Linked DNA regions of Roseisolibacter agri. The protein of the gene in region 1 interacts with the protein of each later gene in a pairwise test. Links are inferred from orthologs where the notes say so. Each region holds a gene or a part of one and is shown in the gene's direction. Other genes may lie near its edges.

Region 1 (3,063 bases):
CGCGGCGGTGGGCGCGTCGCGCGGCGGCACGGTGGGCGTCATCGGGACGATGGGGACGATCGCGTCCGGCGCCTACGAGCGCGCCATCCGCGCGCTCCGGCACGACGTCGCGGTGCTTGGCCAACCGTGCCCGCTGTTCGTGCCCTTCGTCGAGGAGGGCTGGCTGTCGCACGAGGCGACGCGGCTCGTCGCGCACGAGTACCTCGACGCGCTGCGCGACCGCTCGATGGACACGCTGGTGCTGGGCTGCACGCACTACCCGCTCCTCAAGCCGCTCATCGGCGAGGTGGTCGGGCGCTCGGTGCGCCTCATCGACAGCGCCGAGGAGACGGCGGCCGAGACGGGGCGCGTGCTGGTCTCGCGCGGGCTCGCGGCGCCCGCTGGCACGACGCCGCGGCATCGCTTCATCGCCAGCGACGCGCCGGACCACTTCTCACGGATGGCGCAGCGCTTCCTCGGGGCGCCGCTCGAGCGCGTCGAGACGGTCACCCTCGGCTGATCCGTCCCAGCGACAGAGCGCGATCTCGCGCGCGTCCACGCGCAGGTAGGTCGGCGCGTCGAGCCACGAGCCCGGATTCGCGTACACGCCGCCCGTCGACGCGCGCTCCACGCCCGCGACGTGCGAGTGGCCGAGCACCAGCAGCTCGATCTGCGGGTCCGACTCGAGCCGCGCGATCCCGGCGCGCCGGATGCCGAGGCCGTCGTCGCGCGGTCGGTACGTGCGGCTCGCCTGCGAGCTGCCCGTCGCGAGGCGGCTCGCCGCGTCCACGGGCAGCAGGCGAAACGCCGCCTTGGACAGCGGATGCCGCAGCACCGGGCGGATCGCGCGATAGCCACGGTCCTCGCGCCCGCGCAGGCCGTCGCCGTGCTCCACACGCGCGCGCCAGCCGGCCAGGTCCCCGATCCAGGGCCCGAAGTGGTAGGTGACGCCCACGTCCTGCCGCAGCACGTCGCCGCCCCAGCAGTCGTGGTTTCCAGCGACCCACGTCACCGGCACGCCGGCGTCGACCACGTCGGCGAGCGCCGCGAGCACCCGGAACCCGGTCCGCGGGATGGCCGTGCCCCACTCGAACCAGAAGTCGAACAGGTCGCCGTCGATCATGAGCGAGCCGGCGCGCCCGGGCAGCGACCGCAGGAACGCGATCAGCGCGCGCTCGGTCTCGCGTGGCGCGACGCCCAGGTGGACGTCGGCGAGGATGAAGCAGGGGGCGGGTAGCGACACGCGCCCAAGTCTAGCCCGCCGCCCGGAGCGCACAAAGTCGCGGTCGGGTGGACAATGCCCCCTGGCTCCGGCGATCTTGCCCGCGACGCGCGCCGCCGGCGCGCCCGACCGTCCCGCCTCCCGTGAGCCGCGTCCACACGTCCGAGCTGCGCGTCCGCTACGCCGAAACCGACCAGATGGGGGTGGTGTACCATGCCAACTACCTCGCCTGGTGCGAGGTCGGCCGCACCGACTGGATCCGCGCGGCGGGCATGAGCTACCGCGACATGGAGGCGCAGGGCGTCGGGCTCGCGGTCAGCGACCTGCAGATGCGCTTCCACGCGGCCGCGACGTACGACGACGTGGTTCGCGTCGAGACCCGCTGCACCGAGGTGCGCTCGCGCACCGTCACCTTCGAGTATCTCGTGACCAGGGCTGATACCGGGGCGCGGCTCGTGAGCGCGACGACGCGGTTGATCGCGATCGACCGCCAGGGACGCACGATGGCGATGCCCGCCGCCGTGCGCGAGCTGCTCGAGCGCGCCGCGGCCGACGGATCGGCGTCGGAGGCGTCCGCATGACGCGCTCGCGCGCCATCGCGCTCGCGACGCTGGCGCTCACGGGAGCGGCATCCTGCGCACCGCGTGCGCGCCCGCTCGCCGGAGCCGTGGTGCCCAGGGTCGCGCTCCCGTCGACGACGCTGTCCACGCGGCCGCAGCGCGTCGTCTTCCGCTGGCGCTACGATGAGGCGGAGGGCTTCAGCGCGCGCGGCGAGGGCGTCGCGCGGCTCGTGTCGCCGGACTCGGGCCGGCTCGACTTCTTCGTCGACGGTGGACTCGGCGGCGGCTACGCCATCCTGATCGGCGACCGCGTGACGGCGCCCGGCGGCGAGATGGTGCGACGCCTCATCCCGCCCGCGCCGCTGCTCTGGGCGGCGCTCGGCCGCCTCGCGCTGCCGGCCGCCCCGGACACGACCGTGCGCGCGTCCGGCGACACCCTGCGCGCCGACGTCGGACGTGATCCGACCTGGCGTGCGACCTTCATCGGCGCGCGCCTCGCGCGCCTCGAGCGCATCGACGGGGGGCGCATCCAGGAGTGGATGCAGCGCGACTCGTCGGTGGTGCGCTACCGACACGAGGGCGAGCGCCGCGGGCTCTCGCTCGACGTGCAACGTACGGAGTCCGTCGATGGCTTCCCGGCTTCCATCTGGCCGCGCTGAGCGTCCGCGGGCCTCGCGCGTGATGCGCGCGCGCCGCTGGGCGCTCGCGCTCGTCCTCGGCGCGTCGGTCGGCGTGCAGGGCTGTCGCTTCTCGCCCTACAAGTTCCAGGGCGGCGGGCTGCCGCCGCACGTGCGCACGATGGCGGTGCTGCCGTTCGAGAACGACACGCCCGTGCCCGAGCTGCAGCGCGAGCTGTTCGAGGCGATGCGCCGGGAGCTGCAGAACCGCCTCAACCTCCGCGACGCGTCCGAGGCGAAGGCCGACGCGATCGTGCGCGGGACGATCGTGAAGTACGACATCGACGTGCCGATCGGCTTCAGCGCCGATCCCACGCAGGCGACGACCGCGCGCCGCCAGCTGCAGCTGGTCGTCGACGTGGCGATCATCGATCAGGCGAGCGGTCGCACGCTCTGGGAGAAGAAGGGGCTCACGGCGAAGGGCGAGTACTCCGAGCAGGCCGAGGCGGCCGGTCGCAGGCAGGCGATCGAGGAGGTCATCGCCGACATCATCGAGGGAGCGACCTCACAGTGGTGAGCCCCGTCGTCGAGCTCGCGTTCGATCCGGCGCGCAAGATCATGGGGTGGGACGAGGCGCGCGCGTGGCGCGCGACGCAGCGCGGCCGGCTCGTCTTCACCAATGGCG
Region 2 (4,143 bases), on another replicon or contig:
GATGGTGCGCGCCCTGGTGGGGGACGATCCGCGCTTCGTCGTCGACCCCATCGAAATCGATCGCGGCGGGTTATCATATACCGTCGACACGCTCGGGACCCTGGCGGCACAGCAGCCGGGGGCCGAGCTGTTCCTGCTCGCAGGTGCGGACGTGCTGACCACGTTCGCGCGCTGGCGGGAGCCGGAGCGCATCCGGCGGCAGGCCACGCTCGTGGTGCTGACGCGCGGAGGGGAGGACGGGACCGTGCCGACCGCGGCCCCGCCGGACTTCCCCGGAGGGGCGCCCGTCTTCCTGCCGACCCGCCGCGTGGACGTGTCGTCCACGGAGGTGCGCGCCCGCCTGGCGGCGGGGCGCCCGATTCGGGGCTTCGTGCCCGAGAGCGTCGCCGATCTCATCCGATCGGCGGGGCTGTACCGATAGAGGATCCGATGCTCAAGAGTATCGTCAACCGCGTCTTCGGCACCCGGCACGACCGGGAGCGCCGCCGTGTCGCCCCGATCGTCGACGCGATCAACGAGCAGTACGAGCGCCTCCAGGGCGTCTCGGAGGCGGAGCTGCGCGGCCAGACCGCGAAGTTCCGCGAGATCCTGCGCGAGCGCACCGCGGAGCTGGAGGCCCGGATCGCCGAGCTGAAGGCCGCGAAGCACGACACGAGCGACGCGGCCGAGCGCGAGCGGCTGGACGCCGAGCTGTCCGGGCTCGACGGGCGCGGCGGTCTCGAGGCCGAGCTGCGCGAGACGATCGCGGAGGTCCTCGACGAGATCCTTCCCGAGGCGTTCGCCACGGCGCGCGAGGCCGCGCGGCGCCTCTCCGGCTCGACCGTCAACGTAACGGGCACCGAGCTGACGTGGGACATGGTGCACTACGACGTGCAGCTGATCGGCGGCGTGCAGCTGCACATGGGGAAGATCGCGGAGATGGCGACGGGCGAGGGGAAGACGCTCGTCGCCACGCTGCCGCTCTACCTCAACGCGATCCCCGCGCGCGGCGCGCACCTGGTGACGGTGAACAACTACCTCGCCCGCCGCGACTCGCAGTGGATGGGGCACCTCTACACGTACCTCGGGCTCACCGTCGGCTGCATCGACGACACGGAGCCGGGCACGCCCGAGCGGCGCGCCGCGTACGAGTGCGACATCACGTACGGCACGAACAACGAGTTCGGCTTCGACTACCTGCGCGACAACATGGTGACGTCGCTGGACCAGCGCGTGCAGCGTCCGCACTGGTTCGCGATCGTCGACGAGGTCGACTCGGTCCTGATCGACGAGGCGCGCACGCCGCTCATCATCTCGGGCCCCGTGGGGAACGAGGGCGACGTGATGTACGCGGAGCACAACGACAAGGTGCAGCGCCTGGTCCGCCGCCAGAACGAGATGGTGAACGGGCTGGTGGGCGAGGGCGAGCGCGCGCTGGAGTCGGGCGACACGTCGACCGCGTCGCTGCTGCTGTTCAAGGCGCAGCTGGGCGCGCCGAAGAACAAGCGCCTGCTGAAGGCCTACCAGGAGTCGGGCGTCAAGCAGCTCGTGCAGCGCATGGAGCTCGACTACCTCGCGGACCGCAAGCTGCCGGCGAGCAAGCAGCAGTACCGCGACCTCGAGGACGACCTGCTGTACGTGCTCGACGAGAAGGGCCACACCGTCCACCTGACCGACCGCGGCGTGGACTTCCTGGCGCCGCAGAACCACGACGAGTTCGTGCTGCCGGACATCTCGACCGAGGTGCACCGCATCGAGCACGACCACGATCTGAGCGCGTCGGAGAAGCTGGAGCAGCGCCGCGCGGTCGAGATCGAGTACGCCCGCAAGAGCGAGGTCCTGCACATCGTCCACCAGCTGCTGCGCGCGCACGCCCTGTACGAGAAGGACGTGAACTACGTCGTGCAGGAAGGGCAGGTGCTCATCGTCGACGAGTACACCGGCCGCACGATGCCGGGGCGCCGGTGGAGCGAGGGGCTCCACCAGGCCGTCGAGGCGAAGGAGCGCGTGCAGGTGAAGGGCGAGACGCAGACGATGGCGACCATCACCATCCAGAACTACTTCCGCCTCTACGAGAAGCTCGCCGGCATGACGGGCACCGCGGAGACGGAGGAGGGCGAGTTCCACCAGATCTACGGCCTCGAGGTGGCCGTGATCCCGACGAACCGTCCGATCGCCCGCGACGACCGCCAGGACCTGATCTACAAGACGCGCCGCGAGAAGTACAACGCGATCGTCGAGGAGACGCGCCGCCTCCATGAGCTGGGGCTGCCGGTGCTCGTCGGCACGACGAGCGTCGAGGCGTCCGAGACGCTGGCGCGCCTGTTCGCGCGCGCGGGGCTCAAGCACAACGTCCTCAACGCCAAGTACCACCAGCGCGAGGCCGAGATCGTGGCGATGGCCGGCCAGCCGGGCGCGATCACGATCGCGACGAACATGGCCGGCCGCGGCACCGACATCAAACTCGGCGCCGGCGTGAAGGAGTCGCGTCCGAGCACGGTGAAGGACCTGGACGGAAAGGACGTGGAGGTCACCGAGGACGGCGGCCTGCACATCATCGGCTCCGAGCGCCACGAGTCGCGCCGCATCGACCGCCAGCTGCGCGGCCGCGCGGGCCGTCAGGGCGATCCCGGCGCGTCGCAGTTCTTCCTGTCGCTCGAGGACGACCTGATGCGCCTCTTCGGGTCGGAGCGCATCGCGAAGCTGATGGACCGGCTGGGCGCGCAGGACGGCGAGGTGCTCACGCACCCGATGATCACGCGCTCGATCGAGAGCGCGCAGAAGCGCGTCGAGCTGCAGAACTTCCAGCAGCGCAAGCGCCTGCTCGAGTACGACGACGTGATGAACCAGCAGCGCGAGGTCATCTACTCGCTGCGCGCGTTCGCGCTCGAGGGCGGCGAGGAGCTGAAGGGCGAGGCGCGCAAGATGGTCGAGAAGGCGCTCGCGCGGCGCGTCGAGACCACGCTCGGCGAGTTCGCGGAGGACGACGCGGAGGCGTGGGACCCGGCGCTGCTGCGCCAGGACCTGCTGATGCACTACCTCGTCACGGTCCCCGCGTTCGAGGCGGAGAACGGGACCGAGCCGGCGCGTCCGGCCTCGGTGGCGGACGCGCAGGCCCTCGCGAGCACGGCGGGCCTCGAGGCGTTCGACCGCAAGATCAAGGAGCTCGACGACGTCACGGACGACGGCGGGCAGGGCTACGGCGAGCGGCTCCTCGCGCTCGTCATGCTGAACGTCCTGGACGAGAAGTGGAAGGACCACCTGTACGATCTCGACCAGCTGCGCGCGGCGATCCACTACCGCTCGTGGGGCCAGAAGGACCCGCTGGTCGAGTACAAGCAGGAGGCCTACACGATGTTCGTCGACCTCATGAACGACGTCGCGAGCACGTTCACGGAGCGCTTCCTGAAGGCGCAGCTGGTGTTCGACCCGATGCCGCCGATGGATCCGTATGCGGGCGCGCTGCCGGGCGGCTACGACGGCGGCCAGGCGGCGCCGCCGAGCGACGGCAAGAAGCGCCGTTACAACGCGCTCGGCATCCTGGAGGAGATCGAGGAGACGGGGCCCGAGCAGGCGGCGGCCGGCAACGGCGCGCACGGCGACGAGCCGCAGATCGTGGAGGCGACGTACGACGCGGGCAGTGCGGACGACGCGCCCGCGGCGGGCGAGCCGCAGGGCGCGGTGGACGTCGGGCCGGCCGAGCCGCCGGCGGCGCCGGCCGCGCAGCCGCCGGTCGCCGCGCGTCGCGATCCCGCGGTCGTGGGCGCCGGTCCGGTGCGCTCGCTGGCCGCGCCGCAGCCGCTCCCCGCGGGCGACTGGAGCAACGTCGGCCGCAACGATCCGTGCCCGTGCGGGTCGGGGAAGAAGTTCAAGAAGTGCCACGGCGCGCACCTCTGAGCGCGCATCGCGGGATGACGGCACGACGCGAACGGAGGGCTGCCCGCAGGGCAGCCCTCCGTTCGCGCATCGGGCGCGGACGCGGCCACGCGTCATGGCGAGACGCCGAGTCCGGGCACGGCCGTCAGCAGGCCGTAGGCGTCGTCGTACGCGAGCGCCAGCAGCGCCGTCTGCCGCCCGAGCGTCTGGCCGGCGGCGATGTCCATGAAGTAGTGGATGCCGCCATAGACGCGTGACAGCCCCGCCTCCTGCAGCTGCGCCGCGAGC
Region 3 (2,895 bases), on another replicon or contig:
CGTCGATGCTGCACCGGTCACCACGGCCGCCCGCGCGCGTGCGCTGCTGGCCGAGCAGCTCGGCGCGCCCGTGCGCTGGACGGAGGTCGTCCGCACGCTGGCCGCGAGCCATCCGGGCGCGCTGTTCGTCGAGATGGGCCCGGGCACGGTGCTGGCCGGCCTGGTGAAGAAGATCGCGCCCGAGGTGGAGACCGTCGCCTGCGGCACCGCGCCCGAGGTCGAGGCGCTGCTCGCCCGCGTCGCGGCCCCCGCCTCGGCCTGAGCCACTCCGCACTCCGCCCGACATGCAGATCGACCTGACGGACCGCGTCGCCGTCGTCACCGGCAGCACGCGCGGCATCGGCCGCGCGATCGCCGAGACGCTCGCCGAGTGCGGCGCCACCGTGGCCGTCGTCGGCCGCGACCTCGCCCGCGCTGAGGCGGCCGCCGCCGAGATCGGCCGCGGCGCCCGCGGCTTCGCGGCCGACATCGCCGACGTCGCCCAGGCCACGAAGCTCATCGAGGACGTCGAGGCCGCGCTCGGCCGCGTGGACGTGCTGGTGAACAACGCCGGCCTGACGCGCGACAACCTGCTGATGCGCCTCAAGGACGACGACTGGGACGCGGTGATCGACGCCAACCTGCGCGGCGCGTTCGCGACCACGCGCGCCGCCACGCGCGGCATGATGAAGCGGCGCTGGGGGCGGGTCATCAACATCGCCAGCGTCGTCGGCATCACCGGCAACAAGGGGCAGGCGAACTACGCGGCCAGCAAGGCGGGGCTCATCGGCCTCACCAAGAGCGTGGCCAAGGAGCTGGCCAGCCGGAACATCCTCGCCAACGTCGTCGCGCCGGGCTTCATCGCCACGGACATGACGGCCGCGATGACCGAGGAGGCGAAGAAGGGGATGGCGGGCATGATCCCCCTGGAGCGCTTCGGCACGCCGCAGGACATCGCCGGCACGGTCGCGTTCCTCGCCTCGCCGCTGGCGGGCTACATCACCGGCCAGGTCTTCGTCGTCGACGGCGGCATGGTGATGTGAGCCGGCACCGGCACTTTCGCGCGGCGAGCGGCGTTCGGTAGCGCAGCGGGCGCGTGGGGGCGGAAATGCTGGCCCGGTGGCCAGTTCCGGCGTTCCATCCGCCCCACGCGCCGAGTATCTTTGGGCCGTTCGATCCATCCACGACCCACCACCATTCGGCACTCCTATGCCCGACTATACGAACAAGGTCAAGGACATCATCGAGAAGGAGCTCGGCGTCGAGCGCGAGAAGATGACCGACGACGCGAGCTTCATCGACGACCTGGGCGCCGACTCGCTCGACATCGTCGAGCTGGTGATGGAGTTCGAGAAGGAGTTCAACATCGACATCCCGGACGAGGAGGCGGAGAAGCTCCGCACGGTCGGCGATGCGATCGCCTACCTGAACTCGAAGGTCGCCGGTTGATGCGACGGCGGGTCGTCGTCACGGGACTCGGGGCGATCTCGCCGGTCGGGAACGACGTGCCGACGACCTGGCGCTCGCTCCTGGAGGGGCGCTCGGGCGCGGCGCCGATCACCAAGTTCGACGCCGAGACGTTCGCCGTCCGCTTCGCGTGCGAGGTGAAGGACTTCGACGCCGGCGCGTACATGGACCGCAAGGAGGCCAAGCGGTCCGACCTGTACACGCAGTACGCGATGGCGGCGTCGGTGCAGGCGATGCAGGACGCCGGCTTCGGCGAGGGCACGGGCTACGTGCCCGAGGAGACCGGCGTCCTGATCGGCTCCGGCATCGGCGGGCTGCGCACGTTCGAGGAGCAGCACGCGACGTACATGCAGTCGGGGGCCAAGCGCATCTCCCCCTTCTTCATCCCGATGTTCATCTCGGACATCGCGGCCGGCGTCGTGTCGATGCGCTTCAACGCGCAGGGCCCGAACTTCGGCATCGTGTCGGCGTGCTCCACCAGCGCCCACGCGATCGGCGAGGCGTTCCGCGCCATCCAGTACGGCAGCGCGGACGTCATGATCGCCGGCGGCTCCGAGGCCGCGGTCACGCCCATGTCGATCGGCGGCTTCGCCAACATGGGCGCGCTCTCCACGCGCAACGACAGCCCGTCCACGGCCTCGCGCCCGTTCGACAAGGACCGCGACGGCTTCGTGATGGGGGAGGGCGCGGGCGTCGTCGTGCTGGAGTCGCTGGAGCACGCGCAGGCGCGCGGCGCCCGCATCTACGGCGAGATCGTGGGCTACGCCGCCACCGGCGACGCCTACCACCTCACCGGGCAGCGCGAGGACCACGCCGGGCTGCAGCGTGCGATGCGCCGCTGCCTCGCCGACGCGGGGCTGCAGCCGTCGGACGTGCAGTACGTCAACGCGCACGGCACCTCGACGCCGCTCAACGACCCGAACGAGGCGCGCGGCATCCGCGCCGTGTTCGGCGACTCGGTGAACGGGTTGAGCGTCAGCTCGACCAAGTCGTGCACGGGCCACATGCTCGGCGCCGCGGGCGCGATCGAGTTCATCGCCTGCGCGCTGGCGATCCGTGATCAGACCGTGCCGCCGACGATCAACCACGTCGAGACGGATCCGGAGATCGAGCTGGACGTCACGCCGAACGCGCCACGCAAGCGCGACATCACGGTGGCGATCAGCAACAGCTCAGGGTTCGGCGGACACAACGCGACGCTCGCCGTCCGCCGCTTCGAAGCCTGACCGCGACGCGCGGCGCGCCGGCCCCCAGCCGGCCGCCGCGCGAATCGCCTGCAGGGTGCACTTCGCAGCAGCCCGTCCTTTGCAGCCCCCGCACGAGGAGCAGCACATGCCGTCGCCCGTAGCCTTCGATGTCGACCGTCTGCGCGACCCGGCCCTCCGGCCGATCGCCGAGAAGGTGCGCGCGGGCGAGCGGCTGACGCGCGAGGACGGGGTGGCGCTCTTT

The links.
Region 2: the proteins of rosag_RS15550 (region 1) and secA interact in binary tests that used the Escherichia coli proteins (3 or more experiments, as listed by UniProt). The link is inferred for Roseisolibacter agri from one-to-one orthologs.
Region 3: the proteins of rosag_RS15550 (region 1) and rosag_RS18655 interact in binary tests that used the Escherichia coli proteins (3 or more experiments, as listed by UniProt). The link is inferred for Roseisolibacter agri from one-to-one orthologs.

What each region holds. Positions count from the first base shown.
Region 1 is NZ_BRXS01000004.1:758,746-761,808, forward strand. What follows is about bases 149-3,063. They hold rosag_RS15550 (acyl-CoA thioesterase), read left to right. Parts: upstream 149-1,344; coding sequence 1,345-1,782; downstream 1,783-3,063. Other genes in these bases: murI (glutamate racemase), read left to right, coding at 149-499; rosag_RS15545 (UDP-2,3-diacylglucosamine diphosphatase), read right to left, coding at 434-1,222; rosag_RS15555 (hypothetical protein), read left to right, coding at 1,779-2,420; rosag_RS15560 (LptE family protein), read left to right, coding at 2,443-2,955; rfaE2 (D-glycero-beta-D-manno-heptose 1-phosphate adenylyltransferase), read left to right, coding at 2,952-3,063. In the rest of the region: more of murI, read left to right, coding at 1-148.
Region 2 is NZ_BRXS01000006.1:421,931-426,073, reverse strand. Bases 82-4,076 are described here. They hold secA (preprotein translocase subunit SecA), read left to right. Parts: upstream 82-429; coding sequence 430-3,876; downstream 3,877-4,076. Other genes in these bases: rosag_RS20250 (vanadium-dependent haloperoxidase), read right to left, coding at 3,969-4,076; nadD (nicotinate-nucleotide adenylyltransferase), read left to right, coding at 82-421. Also shown: more of nadD, read left to right, coding at 1-81; more of rosag_RS20250, read right to left, coding at 4,077-4,143. UniProt on the Escherichia coli protein: Required for protein export, interacts with the SecYEG preprotein conducting channel.
Region 3 is NZ_BRXS01000006.1:69,983-72,877, reverse strand. What follows is about bases 62-2,808. They hold rosag_RS18655 (acyl carrier protein), read left to right. Parts: upstream 62-1,188; coding sequence 1,189-1,428; downstream 1,429-2,808. Other genes in these bases: mqnE (aminofutalosine synthase MqnE), read left to right, coding at 2,779-2,808; fabF (beta-ketoacyl-ACP synthase II), read left to right, coding at 1,428-2,672; fabG (3-oxoacyl-[acyl-carrier-protein] reductase), read left to right, coding at 285-1,022; fabD (ACP S-malonyltransferase), read left to right, coding at 62-262. Outside these bases: more of fabD, read left to right, coding at 1-61; more of mqnE, read left to right, coding at 2,809-2,895. UniProt on the Escherichia coli protein: Carrier of the growing fatty acid chain in fatty acid biosynthesis.